Regions from separate parts of the Pseudomonas sp. PKS genome, predicted to be linked through region 3. Evidence: riboswitches for the same ligand, from Rfam matches in the RefSeq annotation. Region 3 holds a riboswitch; each other region holds the start of a gene.
What was found. A riboswitch is a leader RNA that binds a small molecule or an ion and turns the genes downstream of it on or off. The one in region 3 is predicted to bind cobalamin.
Positions count from the first base shown of each region.

Region 1: linked by a shared signal. The riboswitch ahead of ABOA88_RS01370 (ABC transporter ATP-binding protein) and the one ahead of ABOA88_RS00540 (CbtB domain-containing protein) in region 3 are both predicted to bind cobalamin.
Region 2: linked by a shared signal. The riboswitch ahead of cobO (cob(I)yrinic acid a,c-diamide adenosyltransferase) and the one ahead of ABOA88_RS00540 (CbtB domain-containing protein) in region 3 are both predicted to bind cobalamin.

Region 1 is NZ_JBEGDO010000001.1:278,193-283,461, reverse strand. It holds gene ABOA88_RS01380 (MFS transporter) at 1-1,164, opposite strand, end outside; gene qhpR (AraC-like transcriptional regulator QhpR) at 1,376-2,422, opposite strand; cobalamin riboswitch at 2,632-2,838, shown strand; gene ABOA88_RS01370 (ABC transporter ATP-binding protein) at 2,947-3,723, shown strand; gene ABOA88_RS01365 (ABC transporter substrate-binding protein) at 3,720-4,688, shown strand; gene ABOA88_RS01360 (FecCD family ABC transporter permease) at 4,688-5,269, shown strand, end outside.
Region 2 is NZ_JBEGDO010000023.1:25,320-30,588, reverse strand. It holds gene ABOA88_RS19740 (C40 family peptidase) at 1-48, shown strand, start outside; gene ABOA88_RS19735 (PQQ-dependent sugar dehydrogenase) at 56-1,366, opposite strand; gene ABOA88_RS19730 (hypothetical protein) at 1,484-2,062, opposite strand; cobalamin riboswitch at 2,202-2,425, shown strand; gene cobO (cob(I)yrinic acid a,c-diamide adenosyltransferase) at 2,548-3,159, shown strand; gene ABOA88_RS19720 (cobyrinate a,c-diamide synthase) at 3,156-4,451, shown strand; gene bluB (5,6-dimethylbenzimidazole synthase) at 4,448-5,098, shown strand; gene cbiB (adenosylcobinamide-phosphate synthase CbiB) at 5,095-5,269, shown strand, end outside.
Region 3 is NZ_JBEGDO010000001.1:108,235-113,503, reverse strand. It holds gene cobN (cobaltochelatase subunit CobN) at 1-570, opposite strand, end outside; gene cobW (cobalamin biosynthesis protein CobW) at 574-1,641, opposite strand; cobalamin riboswitch at 1,742-1,939, opposite strand; cobalamin riboswitch at 2,147-2,344, shown strand; gene ABOA88_RS00540 (CbtB domain-containing protein) at 2,438-2,623, shown strand; gene ABOA88_RS00535 (CbtA family protein) at 2,634-3,317, shown strand; gene ABOA88_RS00530 (cobalamin biosynthesis protein) at 3,317-3,727, shown strand; gene cobM (precorrin-4 C(11)-methyltransferase) at 3,764-4,516, shown strand; gene ABOA88_RS00520 (DUF1272 domain-containing protein) at 4,553-4,795, shown strand; gene ABOA88_RS00515 (response regulator) at 5,020-5,269, shown strand, end outside.

The DNA.
Region 1 (5,269 bases), 170 kb from region 3:
AAGGATGGCGCCAACCGAGCCACACCCATTGACGAATCCTGTGGCGGTACCCGCGGACTCGCTAGTGCCGAAATCGATGGCGGCGGCGCCGCTGATCATCGAGTCAGGGCCATAGAGGGTGACGCCCATCATGAACAGCAAGCCGACGACCAGGTAGATGTTGCCGCTTTGCATCGTCGGCACGAACAGTATCAGCCACAGGGTCAGTGCCATCAGGCTGAGGACGCAGGCCGGCATGCGCCGAGCGCCAAACAGTTTGTCGGAGACGATGCCGATCAGGATTGGCCCGACCAACCCTGCGACTTCGAATGCGGACGGTACGATGGCCGAAGCCACTTTGCCGATGCTCGGCATGCGCTCGTAGACGATCACCGGCCCCCACATCAGGATTGCATAACGAGCAGGCTTGAGCAGGAAGTAGGCCATCCCTAGTACCAGGACCGTACGATTGGCGAACACCTTGCGCAGCGCAGTCCAGTAGTTCTCCCGGGGGACGTCGTCTCGACCGGTCGGCTGGTCCTGCGCCTCCACCGCAGGCAACCCCACATCCTGCGGGCGGTTGCGCTGCAGCAGGAAGAACAGCACGGCAACAACGATAACGACACCGGCCGAAGATACGAACGCCATGCGCCAGTCATGGGAGATCTGATAGGCCCACCACCCGGCGAACGGCGTGGCGACCAGGCCGCCAAAGGCGTAGCAAGTGCTCCAATAGCCCAGCACGCGCCCGCGCTCGCGGGTGGCGAAGAAACAGCCGATGTTCTTGCACAACCCCGACCAGCCGGTGGATTGCGCCAGCCCCTGGATCACCATGCAGCTGGCGAAGATCGGCAAGGTTGCCAAGGTGCCCATGGCCAGCGCGGCCAGGGCCGACACCACGAGCCCGCCGAGCACGACCACCCGGGTACCGTAACGGTCGGCGAATACACCCCATGCGAACTGGCCGACGGCGTAGGCAGCCAGGTACAGCGCGTCGAGGTTGGCCATAGCCGCTTTGTCGAGCGTGAAAGTGGGGTCTTCGGCGATGCCCAGCTTGGCTACTGAAAATGCCTTGCGGGTGAAATAGAACGCGGCATAGGCCAGCCACGTGATGATGAATATCTGAACGCGCCAGCGTTGAAGGGATTTCCAGTAATGGTGGGCGTTCTCAGGACTCTTGTACATGTTGTTGTCCTCTGTTGATTACCGCGACGTAGGCCTGACACCCCTGCACTGCTCGATCAAGGCGCCGGCCGGGAGGTATCCGGAGCTTGCGACCTTGATGTTAGCCTCTGGTCTAGACCAAGAATTGACCCTACAAGCCTGTTTCTACGTGCAAAGTCAATTTTGGGGATGGGTGTGACTGGGCTTAAGGCACAAGCCTGCGAACAAGCCGTCAGTGGTCTTCGCTACGCCATTGTCGTGGGCTGACGCCAAACCAACGGCGAAACGCCCGGGAGAAAGCACTGGTTTCGGAGTACCCGAGCAACCCCGCCAAGTCGGACACTGGCCGCTTGGGCTGTCGCAGGTAATGCACCGCCACTTCACGGCGCACCTTCTCAACCAGCTGGCTGAAGCTCACTCCCGCCTCACGCAGATGGCGCTGCAACCCGGCCGCACTGAGCTGCAGCGACTGCGCGATCGTCTCGAGGCATGGCTCTCCGCTGCTCAGGGCAAGGCGTACCTGAGCGTCCGCTTCTTCCAGCAGATTGCGCCGTTGATCGCGCGCGCCTAGGCGCTGGAGCACGTCTTGAACCAGAAACAGCAAGTTGGCATCGCGCTCCGGCATCATCTGGTCCTTGAGGTCAGTCTTGGGTACCAGCATCGAGTTGCAACTGCGATCGAAATAGACAGGAGCGCCGAACGCCCTCTGATGGGCCAGCCCGTCTTGTGGGCGCGTATGCTCGAAGCTGACCGCGAAGGGCGCCCAGTCCTTGCCCAATACGTGGCGCATCAGGTTCAGCGCCATGCCCATGGTCAATTCGGCATCCTGGCGGCGCTCCAGAATGGCGCTGTGTCGCACCTGATAATCGAAGCGATAGCACTCGCCGCAGTCGACCAGCCGTATCAAGGTATCGTGCTGATGATAAGGAAACGCCGCCACGAAATTGCGCAGGGCTTCCTCCAACGTATTGGAAAACAACCCGACATAGCCCAGCAGCCCCAGGGCTTGGGGCTGAAACTGCAGACCGTAATGCAAACCGAAATTGTCGCAGTGCGACTGGCGGGCTGCCTCCTCGAGCACCCGGCAGTAATTGGTGAGCGGCAGGCTGAGCGTGGGTTGGCGCAGGCTTTCAGGATTGACGCCGGCACGTCCCAGCACCAAGTCGATGTCACCCCCGACACCTGTCACGAACCCCTCCAGCCCACTGGCAGCAGCCGACAACACGCCGAGGTTGCCCGCTACGGGTGAAACGGTGCAGCAGTGCAGTGGAGAACTCATGGTCTATTCCAGTTCGAATTCGTAACCTCGCTAATGCAAACGCTGTGCCCTTGTATCGCCCTCTCAAACAGGCCCCTTGCAGGCAAAACACCTTCCAACGACTGCCCTGGACTGGGGCAATGAGTAACATCGCGTAACAAACAGTCACGCGAGAAAGCCGGTTATGCCGGAACGCCCCGTTCGGTTGACTGCCCCGCCCATTAATGCTCAGATGCGCCCCAGTTTCAGGTGTCCCCTGCCGCCGTGCCGGGGATTAAACGGGAAGTCGGTGCGTCGCCTTGCGCGATCAGTCCGGCGCTGCCCCCGCAACGGTAAGCGAGCGATGCATTCGATACGCCACTGTGCCGCCGGCATGGGAAGGTGAATGCTTCAAGCCCCTCGCAAGCCCGGAGACCGGCCTGTCACCGATTTTGGCAACACCCGCGGTGGGCGGGCGCGGGCCGGTCTTGGGCAGCCCACTGCCCGCGATTCCCTTGCGCGCCGTCCCCAGTCGGGCTTCATTCACCCCGGTACGGTTGGTCTGCATGTCATCCCCTACCCTACGTCTGGAAAGCTTGCACTGGGCCCCCTCGCCCGGCGGTCAACGCCTGCTCGACGATATCGACCTGCAAGTCCAGCCCGGCGAATTCGTCGGCCTGATCGGCCCCAACGGCAGCGGCAAGACCAGCCTGTTGCGCTGCGCCTATCGCTTTACCCGGCCCGATGGCGGGCGCGTACTGCTGGAAAACGAAGACATCTGGCAACAGTCCCCACGCTGGGTCGCCCAGCGCGTGGCGGTGATGCTGCAGGAGTTTCCCGAAGATTTCGGCCTGAGTGTGCGCGACGTGGTCGCCATGGGCCGAACCCCGCACCAAGGTTGGTTCGACAGCCATGACGACCAGGCATTGATCGATGCCTGCCTGCAGCGACTGGGCCTGCATACCCGAGCCAACCAGGGCTTCGCGCCGCTATCCGGGGGTGAAAAGCAACGTGTATTGCTGGCTCGGGCACTGGTGCAGCAACCGCGCTTGTTGATCCTGGACGAGCCGACCAATCATCTCGACCCGCGTTACCAACTGGCCTTGCTCGAACACCTGCGTGGCACTGGTCTAGGCCTGTTGGCGAGCTTCCACGACCTGAACCTGGCCGCAGCCTTCTGTGATCGCCTGTATGTCCTCGATGCAGGGCGCATCGTCGCGCAAGGCACGCCGGAGCAAGTGCTGACCGAGCACCGCCTGGAGCAGGTCTTTGGTGTTCGCGCCCTGGTCGATCGCCACCCTTTGGCGTCCCACCCACGTATTACTTGGATTACCCCCGCATGAAGCGACGCCTGACTCATCTGGCCCTGCTCGCCGCCCTGCCCCTCACAGCCTGGGCTGACAGCTACCCCGTCACCGTGCGCAGTTGCGAGCGCGACATCACCTTCACCCAAGCGCCGCACCGGGCTGTGAGTCACGACATCAACCTCACCGGGATGCTGCTGGCCCTGGGGCTACGCGAGCGGATGGTGGGCTATAGCGGTATCAGCGGCTGGAAGACCCTCGACCCGTCCCTGCGTGACGCCTTGGCCGGCCTTCCTGAGCTTGCACCGCGCTACCCGTCGCCGGAGAACCTCCTTGATGCCCAGGCCGACTTTCTGTTCGCCGGCTGGGGCTACGGCATGAACGTGGGCGGCCCGCTGACGCCACAGACCCTGGCACCACTGGGTATCCCCGTGTATGAGTTGAGCGAATCCTGCTCCTGGATCATGCCCCGGCGCCGGGCAAGTTTGGAGGATCTGTACCAGGACCTGGACAACCTGGGGCGCATCTTCGACGTTCAACAGCGCGCCAACGTGCTTGTCGAGCACCTGAAGCAGCGCGTTGCGCGGGTTCACGCGCAATTGGACCAAGTGCGGCACAAACCCCACGTCTTTCTCTACGACAGCGGCGAAGACCGCCCCACCACCTCTGGCCGGCTCGGCATGCCCCAGGCACTGCTAGAGGCCGCCGGTGCCGACAACGTGATGGATGACGTGAATGCCAGCTGGACCCAAGTCAATTGGGAGAGCGTGGTGGCGCGGGATCCGGAGGTGATCGTCATCGTCGATTACGGCCCGACGAGTTGGGCGCAAAAACGCGATTTCCTGCTCAATCACCCCGCCTTGAGCGAGGTAAAGGCCATCCGCGAGCATCGCTTCGTGGTGCTGTCGTACCTGCAAGTCACCCCGTCGGTGGATAACGCAAGCGCCATCGAGCAACTGGCGGCGGCCCTGCATCCGCAACTGTTCGCCGAGGCAGCGCACTGATGCCGGTTCGTAGCCCAGGAGGCTATCGCCTGCTGATGTCGCTGCTGCTGATCGGTGTGCTGTTCTCCTGCCTGCTGTCCCTGGGCTTTGGCGCGGCCCATGTGCCGCTGGCGAAGGTCACGGGCATCACGCTGTATCAGTTGGGTATGACCGATATGGGCGACTGGACCCGGGGGCAGGCGCAGATCGTCTGGCAGATCCGCGCCCCGCGGGTGCTACTCGGGGCCTTGGTAGGGGCTGGCCTGGCCCTGGTTGGTGGTGCCCTGCAGGCCGTCACCCGCAACCCGCTGGCCGATCCACACCTGCTGGGTGTCAGCTCCGGTGCGGTGCTGGGGGCGGTGCTGGTGGTGCTGTTCCTCGGCACCTTTGCCGGCCCCTTCAGCCTGCCTCTGGCGGCCTTCGTCGGTGCCTTGGGCAGTATGTTGCTGGTCCTGGCGGTGGCCAGCCGGCGCGGTCGGCTGGACAGCGACAGGCTGCTGCTGGCCGGAGTGGCTGTGTCGTTCGTGGTGATGGCGCTAGCCAACCTGCTGCTGTACACCGGCGACCCCCATGCCGCCAGCTCGGTGATGTTTTGGATGCTC
Region 2 (5,269 bases), on a different contig from region 3:
CAGGCCAAACGCGTATTGCCAAGCGGGCATCTGGCTCAGAACCCCTGAGCTGGGCTCACTTTCGGCTCACGCGCCAAACCACATTGCCCACATCGTCCGCCACCAAGAGCCCGTCTCGGTCATTGACCACGCCCACCGGGCGTCCCATGGCCTTGCCCTTGCCATCGAGAAAACCGGTCAACAGGTCGATCGGTTTGCCCGCGGGCTTACCCTCGCTGTCGAACGGCACGAAAATCACCTTGTAGCCACTGTGCGGCTTGCGGTTCCAAGACCCGTGCTGGCCCACGAAGGCTCCTTGCTCGAAGGGCGGCGGCAACGCGCCGGTCTGGGCAAACGCCAGGCCCAGCGATGCGGTATGGGCTCCCACCGCGTAGTCCGGCACGATCGCCTGGGCCACTTTGCCAGGGTCCTTTGGCTCGACCCGTTGATCCACATGCTGCCCGTAGTAACTGAAAGGCCAGCCATAGAAGCCGCCGTCCTTCACCGAGGTGATGTAGTCGGGCACCAGGTCGCTGCCGATCTCGTCGCGTTCATTGACCGCCGTCCATAGCGCGCCGGTACGGGGCTCCCAGGCCAGCCCGTTGGGGTTGCGCAGGCCTGAGGCGAAGATGCGGTGCTCACCGCTGGCCGGGTCCACCTCCCAGATCGCGGCGCGGCCTTGTTCCTTTTCCAGGCCGTTTTCGCCGACATTGCTGTTTGAACCTACGGTGACGTACAGCTTCTTGCCATCGGGGCTGGCGATGACATTCTTGGTCCAGTGGTGATTCAACGGGCCGCCGGGCAGGTCAGTGACCGGGCGACCTTCGGCGCGGATCTGCATCGCGCCATCCTCGTAGTGAAAGCGCAACAGTCGGTCGGTGTCGGCCACATAGAGGTCCTTGCCCACGAGGGTCATGCCGAAGGGGGAGTTGAGCCCTTCGATGAACGTACTGCGCACCTCGGCGACGCCATCTTGGTCGGCATCGCGCAGCAGGGTGATGCGATTGGCGCTGGGGACCCGGGCGCCGGCACGCTCCATGACCTTGCCCATTACCCAGCCGCGCAGGCCCTTGCCATCCTCGGGCTTGGGCGGGGCATTGGTTTCGGCCACCAGCACATCGCCATTGGGCAGCACATAGAGCCAGCGTGGGTGATCGAGGTCCCTGGCGAAGGCCACCACTTGGGTGCCCGCGGCGGGCGTCGGTGTGGCGCCGTCCGGCCAGCCGATCGCCGGGGCGATGTTGACGGTCGGGATCAGGGTCTTGTTGGGCTCGGGCAGGCGGGGCAAGGGGCCGAAGCCGTCGCTGACCTCCAGGCGCGCGGACTCGCCGCAGGCGCCAAGGCTGGCACTCAGGGCCAGCGCTATCGCGATACGCATCCTGTCCATGCTCGCAATCCTCATTGGCTTGTGAGAATTGAGAGTCGGATGCGTCGGGGTAGGTTCACTCCGGGCGACTGCGCCTAGCGACTGCCGGATGGCTTCCGCGTGGGCTCATCGGCTTGCCTACGCCTGCTTGAGCAACAATGCCACCCCAGGGAAATACTGCCCCAGTTCGTTGTGCAGCGAACGGTAGGCGTAGGGGAAATGCCAGGCGATGGCGCAGGCCGTGTGTTTTTGCAGGTCGTCGACCAGGTCTTGCAGCTCCTCGGGGCTGGCGTGTTGGCCAGCCTTCCAGGGGCTGACGAACAATGCGCCGGCCTTGAGCTGACTGGGGTAGGCGATCGGGCGGGCAAGGGTGGCGGTTTCCTGCAGGGCGGCGGCCAGGTCCAGGCGTGCGATTCGCGGCCAGCGTTGGCTGACATGCAAATGAACGGATTGCTCGGCGGTGCTGATCGACAGGTCGCAACGCCCTTCGCGTTCACCTTCGTCGCGTTGTTTCTTGCTGGGGTAGTGCGCCAGGGCGACCTGTTCGGCCTGCCAGGCGGCGGCTGCAAGCAGCCCGCTGTTGGTGGCCGCGCCGTGCCAGTAGGGCGCCTCGCTGTCGCCATGGACCTGGTTGAAGCGGTCTATGCACTCGATCCAGCCTTCCAAGGCTGGTCGCAGGAACTCCAGGTGCTGGTTGTTGATGATCAGGCCTCGCATGCTGCGCTCTCCTTATTGTTTGATCGCATTGCTGCACACTGATGGCTATGTGATATCACTGCTGCGCGTCCGGCACAAGCCATGAAGTCGAGCATGGCGTCAGGCGCGCTTCATTGACGCTCCCGCCCCAACCCTCTAACCTTCGCGGCGTGTTTCAGGTGCTCTGCCAGCCTTCGGCTGGGCAGGGTGAAACTGGGAAGCCGGTGGGCGCCAGCAAGGCGCGAATCCGGCGCTGCCCCCGCAACGGTAGGTGAGTCAAAGGTCGTGCAGGGCCACTGGATACAGGTATCCGGGAAGGCGCGCGATCCATGGGCCAAGGCCCTGCTCACGAGCCCGGAGACCGGCCTGTCACTGCCAACGGCATCACGGAGGGTGATGCGCGGTGCACCGTGGCCTTCTGCCGCGGCCCCTGCGCGCTCTCCGTCTGCCTGTCTATCGATCTGTCGTCGCCGTCCATGCGCGCCGACAGCCTGCGGAGAATCCTGATGAGCGAATCCACCGAACGCGACGAACGCCACCTGGCGCGCATGCAGCGCAAGAAGGCGATCATCGACGAGCGCATCGCCAATGCCCCCAATGAATGTGGCCTGCTGCTGGTGCTCACCGGCAACGGCAAGGGCAAGAGCAGCTCGGCCTTCGGCATGCTTGCCCGCGCCATGGGGCATGGCATGCAGTGCGGCGTGGTGCAGTTCATCAAGGGCCGCGACAGCACGGGCGAAGAGCTGTTCTTCCGCCGTTTCCCCGAGCAGGTGCGCTACCACGTCATGGGTGAGGGCTTCACCTGGGAGACCCAGGACCGCCAGCGTGACATCGCTGCCGCCGAAGCCGCTTGGGCGGTGTCGCGCCAGCTGTTGCAGGACCCGTCGGTGCAGTTCGTGGTGCTGGACGAGCTGAACATCGCCCTCAAGCACGGCTACCTGGACCTCGACCAAGTGCTGTCGGATCTGCAGGCCCGCCCGCCGATGCAGCACGTGATCGTTACCGGCCGCGCCGCCAAGCCTGAAATGATCGAGCTGGCCGATACCGTCACCGAGATGGGCGTGATCAAGCACGCCTTCCAGGCCGGCATCCGTGCCCAAAAGGGCGTGGAGCTATGAGCCAGACCCGGCAGTGTCCGGCGGTGCTGATCGCGGCACCCGCTTCTGGCCAGGGCAAGACCACGGTCACCGCTGCCCTGGCGCGCCTGCACCGCAACCTTGGCCGCAACGTCCGGGTGTTCAAGTGCGGGCCTGATTTTCTCGACCCGATGATCCTCGAGCGCGCCAGCGGCGCGCCGGTGTACCAACTCGACCTGTGGATGATCGGGGCTGATGAGAGTCGGCGTCTGCTCTGGAAGGCGGCAGGCGATGCCGACCTGATCCTGATAGAAGGGGTCATGGGGTTGTTCGATGGCACGCCATCGAGTGCGGACCTGGCGCGCCACTTCGGCGTGCCGGTGCTGGCGGTGATCGACGGCACAGCCATGGCGCAGACCTTCGGCGCCCTGGCCCTGGGCCTGGCGCACTACCAGCGCGATCTGCCTTTTGCCGGCGTGCTGGCCAACCGGGTCGGCAGTCTGCGTCATGCGCAGTTGCTCGAAGGCAGCCTCACTGAAGGCTTGCGCTGGTATGGCGGGCTGTCCCGCGAGCGCGGCATCGAGCTGCCCAGCCGTCACCTGGGGTTGGTCCAGGCCAGTGAACTCAACGATCTGGACCTGCGCCTGGACGCCGCCGCCCAGGCCCTGGGCGAAAGCTGTGATGCTGCTTTGCCGCCCCCGGTGGCATTCGCAGCACCCGCACCTGCACAGGCGCTAACGTCCCTGGCGGGTGTGCGCATTGGCGTGGCCCGGGATGAAGCTTTTGCCTTTACCTATGGCGCTAACCTCGATTTGTTGCGTGCGCTGGGTGCGGAGTTGGTGTTTTTCTCTCCTGTACACGATCAGGCGTTGCCGTCCGTGGACAGCCTTTACCTGCCTGGCGGCTATCCCGAACTGCACCACCACGCCTTGGCCAGCAACGCGCCGATGCGCGAGGCGATCCGTGCCCATCACGCCCAGGGCAAGCCGTTGCTGGCCGAATGCGGCGGCATGCTCTATTTGCTCGACGCCCTGACCGATGTGGCTGGCGAGCGCGCCGAGCTGCTGGGTCTGCTGCCGGGTGAAGCGGTGATGCAAAAGCGCCTGGCTGCCCTTGCCCTGCAAGCGGTGGAATTGCCGGAGGGCACCTTGCGCGGCCACACCTATCATCACTCCTTGACCGAGACGGCGCTCGAGCCGATCGCCCGAGGCCAGAGCCCCAACGGTGGGCGCGGCAACGAGGCGGTCTATCGGATCGGGCGCCTGACGGCGTCCTACGTACACTTCTATTTCCCCTCCAACCCCGACGCGACGGCGGCGCTGCTGCGACCATGAGCGAACATGCCTTTTCCGCTGCCGAGCGCGCCGCGGTCTACCGCGCCATCGGTGAGCGCCGTGACATGCGCCATTTTGCAGGCGGCGAGGTCGCGCCCGAGCTGCTCGCCCGCCTGCTGGCCGCAGCCCATCAGGCGCCCAGTGTCGGGTTGATGCAGCCCTGGCGCTTTATCCGCATCAGTGATCGCGCCTTGCGTGGCCAGATCCAGGCGCTGGTCGAACAGGAGCGGGCATGCACTGCCCAGGCCCTGGGCGAGCGCTCCGATGAATTCATGAAGCTCAAGGTCGAAGGTATCCAGGATTGTGCGGAGGTATTGGTGGCGGCACTGATGGACCACCGCGAAGCGCACATCTTCGGCCGCAGGACCTTGCCGGAGATGGACCTGGCATCGCTGGCCTGTGCCATTCAGAACCTCTGGCTGGCAGCCCGTGCCGAGGGCCTGGGCATGGGCTGGGTGTCGTTGTTCGACCCGCAGGCGCTGGGCGAGTTGCTGGGCATGCCGGCGGGCGCCAAGCCGGTGGCCGTGCTGTGTCTGGGGCCGGTGGTCGAGTTCTACCCGGCGCCGATGTTGGTGTTGGAGCAGTGGGTCCAGGAGCGGCCGCTGAGTGACATGCTCTATGAGAACCATTGGGGAGAGCGGCAATGAGCGTGGCTTTGCTGACTGTGGCCGGGGTGGCCCTGGATGCCTTGCTGGGTGAGCCGAAACGGCGCCATCCGCTGGTGGGGTTCGGCAGCTTTGCTGCGCGTCTGGAGCAGCGTCTGAACGCGGGCGGTCGGGGTTGGCGCAGCCATGGCGTCAGTGCCTGGCTGCTTGCCG
Region 3 (5,269 bases):
GTCCTGCAACACGGCGCTGGGCTTGGCGGGGTGGTACACCGTAGTACGCGGCAAGGGCTGTGGCTCTTCCCAGGCGTACTCGCGCCCGAGCCACAGGCTGGCCAGGCAATTGAAAAGGTTCGCGGCATTGGCCTTGCCCCCCTGGCGCAGGTAATGCCAGAGGCGCTCGGCCTGGTCACCGGTCACGGTGCCCAACTGGGTCAATTCCGGGTCCGGGCGGTCGTCGCCGGGCACCAGGATCAACTGCACGCCCCGGGCGCTCAGTTCGACCAGTTGCTCGACACCATAGCGCCAGTACCCGACACCCCCATGCAAGGACAACAGGATCACCTTGGCATGGCGCAACACCTGATCGATGTACAGATCGACCGAAGCGTGGTTCTGCACCTGCATGGGGTTGGCCAGTCGCAGGCTGGGGAAATCCTCCGGCAACTGCTCGGCGGTTTCGGCGAGCAGCGCCAGGTGCGAATCACCGCTGCAGAGGATCACCAGTTCGGCCGGGGTCTGGCCGAGGTCGGCAATGCTGTCGTCCGGCACGAAGCCGCCGGGCTGGGTCCGCAGCAGGTGCATGGGTCAGGCGTCCAGGGCCTGGCGCAGGCGCGCTTCGAGCGCGGCGGCGTCCAGTGCCTGGCCGATCAGTACCAGGCGGGTGATGCGCGGCTCGTCGGCGCGCCAGGCGCGGTCGAAGTGCTTGTCGAAACGGGTGCCCACCCCCTGAATCAGCAGGCGCATCGGCTTGCCGGGGATGGCAGCGAAGCCCTTGGCGCGCAGGATGCCGAATTCGACCACCAGTTGGGTCAGGGCATCAAGCAGCAGGCTTTCGTCCGCCTCTGGCAGGTCGATGGAAATGGAGTCGAAGGCATCGTGGTCATGATCGTCATGATCATCGCCGTCGTGGTGCGCGTCATGGTGGGTACGGCGACCATCGATGTGCGCCTCAGCCTCGGCGCCCACGCCCAGCAGCACTTCCAGTGGCAGACGGCCGCTGCTGGCCTCGATCACCTTGACCGCCGGCGGCAGCTCTTCGGTGACTTCGGCGCGCACCTTGGCCAGGCCTTGGGCATCGATCAGATCAGCCTTGTTCAGCACCACCAGGTCGGCGCTGGCCAGTTGGTCGGCGAACAGTTCATGCAGGGGCGATTCGTGGTCAAGGTTGGGATCGAGCTTGCGTTGAGCGTCCACCTGATCCGGGTACGCGGCGAAGGTACCAGCGGCCACGGCCGGGCTATCGACCACGGTGATGACCGCATCGACGGTGCAGGCATTGCGGATTTCCGGCCACTGGAAGGCCTGCACCAACGGCTTGGGCAGGGCCAGGCCGCTGGTTTCGATGAGGATGTGGTCCAGATCGCCGCGGCGGGCGACCAACTCGCGCATCACCGGGAAGAACTCTTCCTGCACGGTGCAGCACAGGCAGCCGTTGGCCAGTTCGTAGACCCGGCCGCTGGCTTCTTCCTCGGTACAGCCAATGCTGCACTGCTTGAGGATCTCGCCATCGATGCCCAGCTCACCGAATTCGTTGACGATCACCGCGATGCGGCGGCCCTGGGCGTTGTCCAGCATGTGGCGCAGCAAGGTGGTCTTGCCCGAACCGAGGAAGCCGGTGACGATGGTGACGGGGAGCTTGGCCAGTGTTTTCATGTCGCGATGCCCTTGGCAGGATGGCGCGGGCATGCAGGACGAGTGCCGCGAGCCTTGCCGGCCGGGCCTGTTCGCCACCGGATCACCCCGCCCGGTTGAAAGTCGAAATCGTCTCGAGGCAGGTCTCCTGGCTTGCACCTTACCGGCCGTGCCGGTGGAGCGACGCCTTCCCGCGCCTGGGCGCAGTGGCTGTGTCGATCCGGGTGGGTGCCTACAGTTGCGGGGGCAGCCGCGGCTTGTACCGCGTTCCCGTCTTAGCTCCGGCCAACGCCGGAGAACCTCGAATCGGCAAGGCTACGCAGTGGCCGGCAGGCGGTCAACCACGGCGCGTCAGTTTGGAGGCAGGCCGCTTGGAACAGTCGCCCTGCCCCCTGTGGGAGCGGGTTCACCCGCGAAGCGCACTATTCGGTAGGATTCCAAGCGAGCTCGATCTTTTACCGCCTAGCCTCTGAAGGATCGGCGCACCGCAACCTTGCAGATTGACGCCACGTCGCCCCCATGCTTTGCTTGCACCTTGCGTTCAGGTGCCCCGTCAAGGGGTGAAACGGGAAATCGGTAACCAAGCCGATGCTGCCCCCGCAACGGTAAGCGAGCGAAGCGTCTTGACCACTGTGCCGCGTCGTATGGCATGGGAAGGTGATGCTTTCCAGGAGCCCTGCTCCTCCTCGCAAGCCCGGAGACCGGCCTGGCGTCAATAGAACACCCCGCGGTGGGCGGGCGCTGTCACCTCTTCTGGGTCAATCGTGCCCGGGATGACGCGCGTGTCCGCCGCCTATAAAAAGCAGAGGAACGCCCCATGTCGATTACCAGCACCAAACACAGCATCGCCACTCCCGTCAGCCTCAGCCAACGTGTCGTCGTTGCCGTCGGCGCCAGCCTGCTGGGCTTGTGCCTGGTCTATTTCGCCGGTTTCTCGCACATCGAGGCCGTGCACAATGCCGCCCACGATACCCGCCACAGCGCCGCCTTCCCTTGCCATTGAGTACACCTGCATGATCAAGCGCATCGCCCGTACAGCAGGTTTCAGCGGGCTGCTCGCCGCCCTATTGCTGACCTTGCTGCAAAGTCTGTGGGTCAGCCCGTTGATCCTTCAGGCAGAAACCTTCGAGAGCGCCGTCCCCGAGCATCATGAGCATGACAGCCCCGTCGCTGCGCATTCCCATGACACAGAGGCCTGGGCACCGGAGGATGGCTGGCAGCGTCTGCTCGCCACCACCGGTGGCAACCTCGTGGTGGCGGTCGGTTTCGCGCTGATCCTCGCCGCGCTGTACAGCCTGCGCGAGCCGAACCGAGTGATGACCGGGGCACTGTGGGGGCTGGCGGGCTTTGCCGTGTTCTGCCTGGCACCCACACTGGGGTTGCCGCCGGAGCTGCCAGGCACAGCGGCCGCCGACCTGGGGCAACGCCAGAGCTGGTGGATCGGCACTGCGGCCGCCACGGCCACGGGCCTGGCCCTAGTGGTATTTGCCCAGCACTGGCTGCTCAAAGTGCTAGGCGTTGCCTTGCTGGTGGTGCCACACGTGATCGGCGCACCACAACCACCGGTGCATGAAAGCCTGGCACCGGAAGCACTGGTGGCCCAGTTCAAGCTCGCCTCCTGGCTGACCAACGCCGCGTTCTGGCTCGCCCTTGGCCTGCTCAGCGCTTGGCTTTATCGCCGAGCCAACCAGGCCTGATGCGCGACGTGTCGTCCGAGCCGGTATTCTATGCCGGCTTCGGCTGCTGCAAGGGCTGCCCGGTCGAAACCCTGGAGCAGCTGTTGCGCACGACCCTGGCCACACACCGCCTGTCCGCCGACCACTTGGTCGGCCTCGCCAGTATCGATCTCAAATTCGATGAGCCTGGGTTGCAGGCCCTAGCCGAACGGCTGGGCATCCCCCTGATGGTATTCCCGGCCACAGACCTACAGCCCTTCGAGCCGCAGCTCAGCCATCGCTCGCCTGTTGCCTATGCACACAGCGGCTGCTGGGGCGTCGCCGAAAGCGCGGCCCTGGCACTGGCCGCACGCGCACTTGGCACCTCGCGCTTGCTGGTGACACGCCAGGTGCTCGGCCAGGCTACCCTTGCCCTGGCCCGTGGCCGATAATCGCGTCCAATTACTGCCTATCTGCAAGGATTTCCCATGACGGTCTATTTCATCGGTGCCGGGCCCGGCGATCCGGAGCTGATCACGGTCAAGGGGCAACGCCTGATCCGCCAGTGCCCGGTGATCATCTATGCCGGCTCCCTCGTCCCACCAGCCGTGCTGGAGGGAAACAACGCCGATACGGTGATCAACAGCGCCGAACTGAACCTCGAGCAGATTATCGAAGCCCTGCGCCGCGCCCACGAAAACGGCCAGGATGTGGCCCGTGTCCACAGTGGCGATCCCAGTCTGTATGGCGCCATCGGCGAGCAGATACGTCACCTGCGCGAGTTGGGCATCGACTATCAGATCATTCCGGGTGTCACTGCCACCGCCGCCAGCGCCGCCCTGCTCGGCTGCGAACTGACCTTGCCGGAGCTCGCCCAGACGGTGATCCTCACCCGCTATGGCGACAGCTCGCCCATGCCGGCTGGCGAACAGTTGGCTGACTTGGCCCGCCACCGCAGCACCTTGGCGATCCACCTAGGCGTGAAGCACCTCGAGCGTATCGTCACCGAACTGTTGCCATACTATGGGCCAGACTGCCCGGTCGCCGTCATTCATCGCGCCACCTGGCCGGACCAAGACTGGGTACGCGGCACCTTGCAGGACATCGTCGTGCTCGCGGCGGCCAAGGATTTCCGGCGAACCGCATTGATCCTGGTGGGCCATGTGCTGGGCGATGCACCTTTCGCCGAGTCAGCCCTTTACCGGGCCGGGCACGCCCACCTCTATCGTCCCGCCGGCTGAGCGGGCATTTTCTGACAGGAACGAGGAACTCACTCCATGCTCGAACTACGCCCCAACTGCGAATGCTGCGACCGCGACCTGCCAGGCGACAGCGAGGATGCGTTGATCTGTTCGTTCGAGTGCACCTTTTGTCGTACGTGCAATGAACGTCAGTTCCAGGGGCGCTGCCCGAATTGTGGCGGCCAGTTATTGCCTCGCCCAACAAGGATCGGGACGGCATTGAGCCGCAATCCGGTCTCATCCCTGCGCGTCCTCAAACCTCACCCAGGGTGTTCCTGACCTATTCTATGCGTGGCCCGTCCTTGGCGCCCTGGGCGGGCTTCATTAGAGATGTATATTTTGTAGGCCTTTTCAACAATAATCTTCGCTTTTTCAACAAACCTACACATCCCACTACCAAGCGAGAGGAATCTACGTAATCTTGCGCGCTGCCGCGCAGGCACCCTTTCACGTATTCCTGCGGGACTTCAGGAAACGGACCAAATTCCTACAGGAGTTATCCAATGACAACCGTTTTAATGGTTGACGATCATCCCACCGTTCGACTAGCTGTGCGCATGCTGCTCGAACGTGAACGCTTTCAGGTCATCGGTGAAGCCGGTGACGGCATCGATGCCGTGCAGCAGGCTCGCCAGCTACGCCCGGATGTGGTTATCCTCGACATCGGCCTGCCTGGCCTGGATGGCATGGAGGTCATCAAACGCCTGCAACTGTTGGAGCCGGCACCGAAGATCATGGTGCTCACCGGTCAAC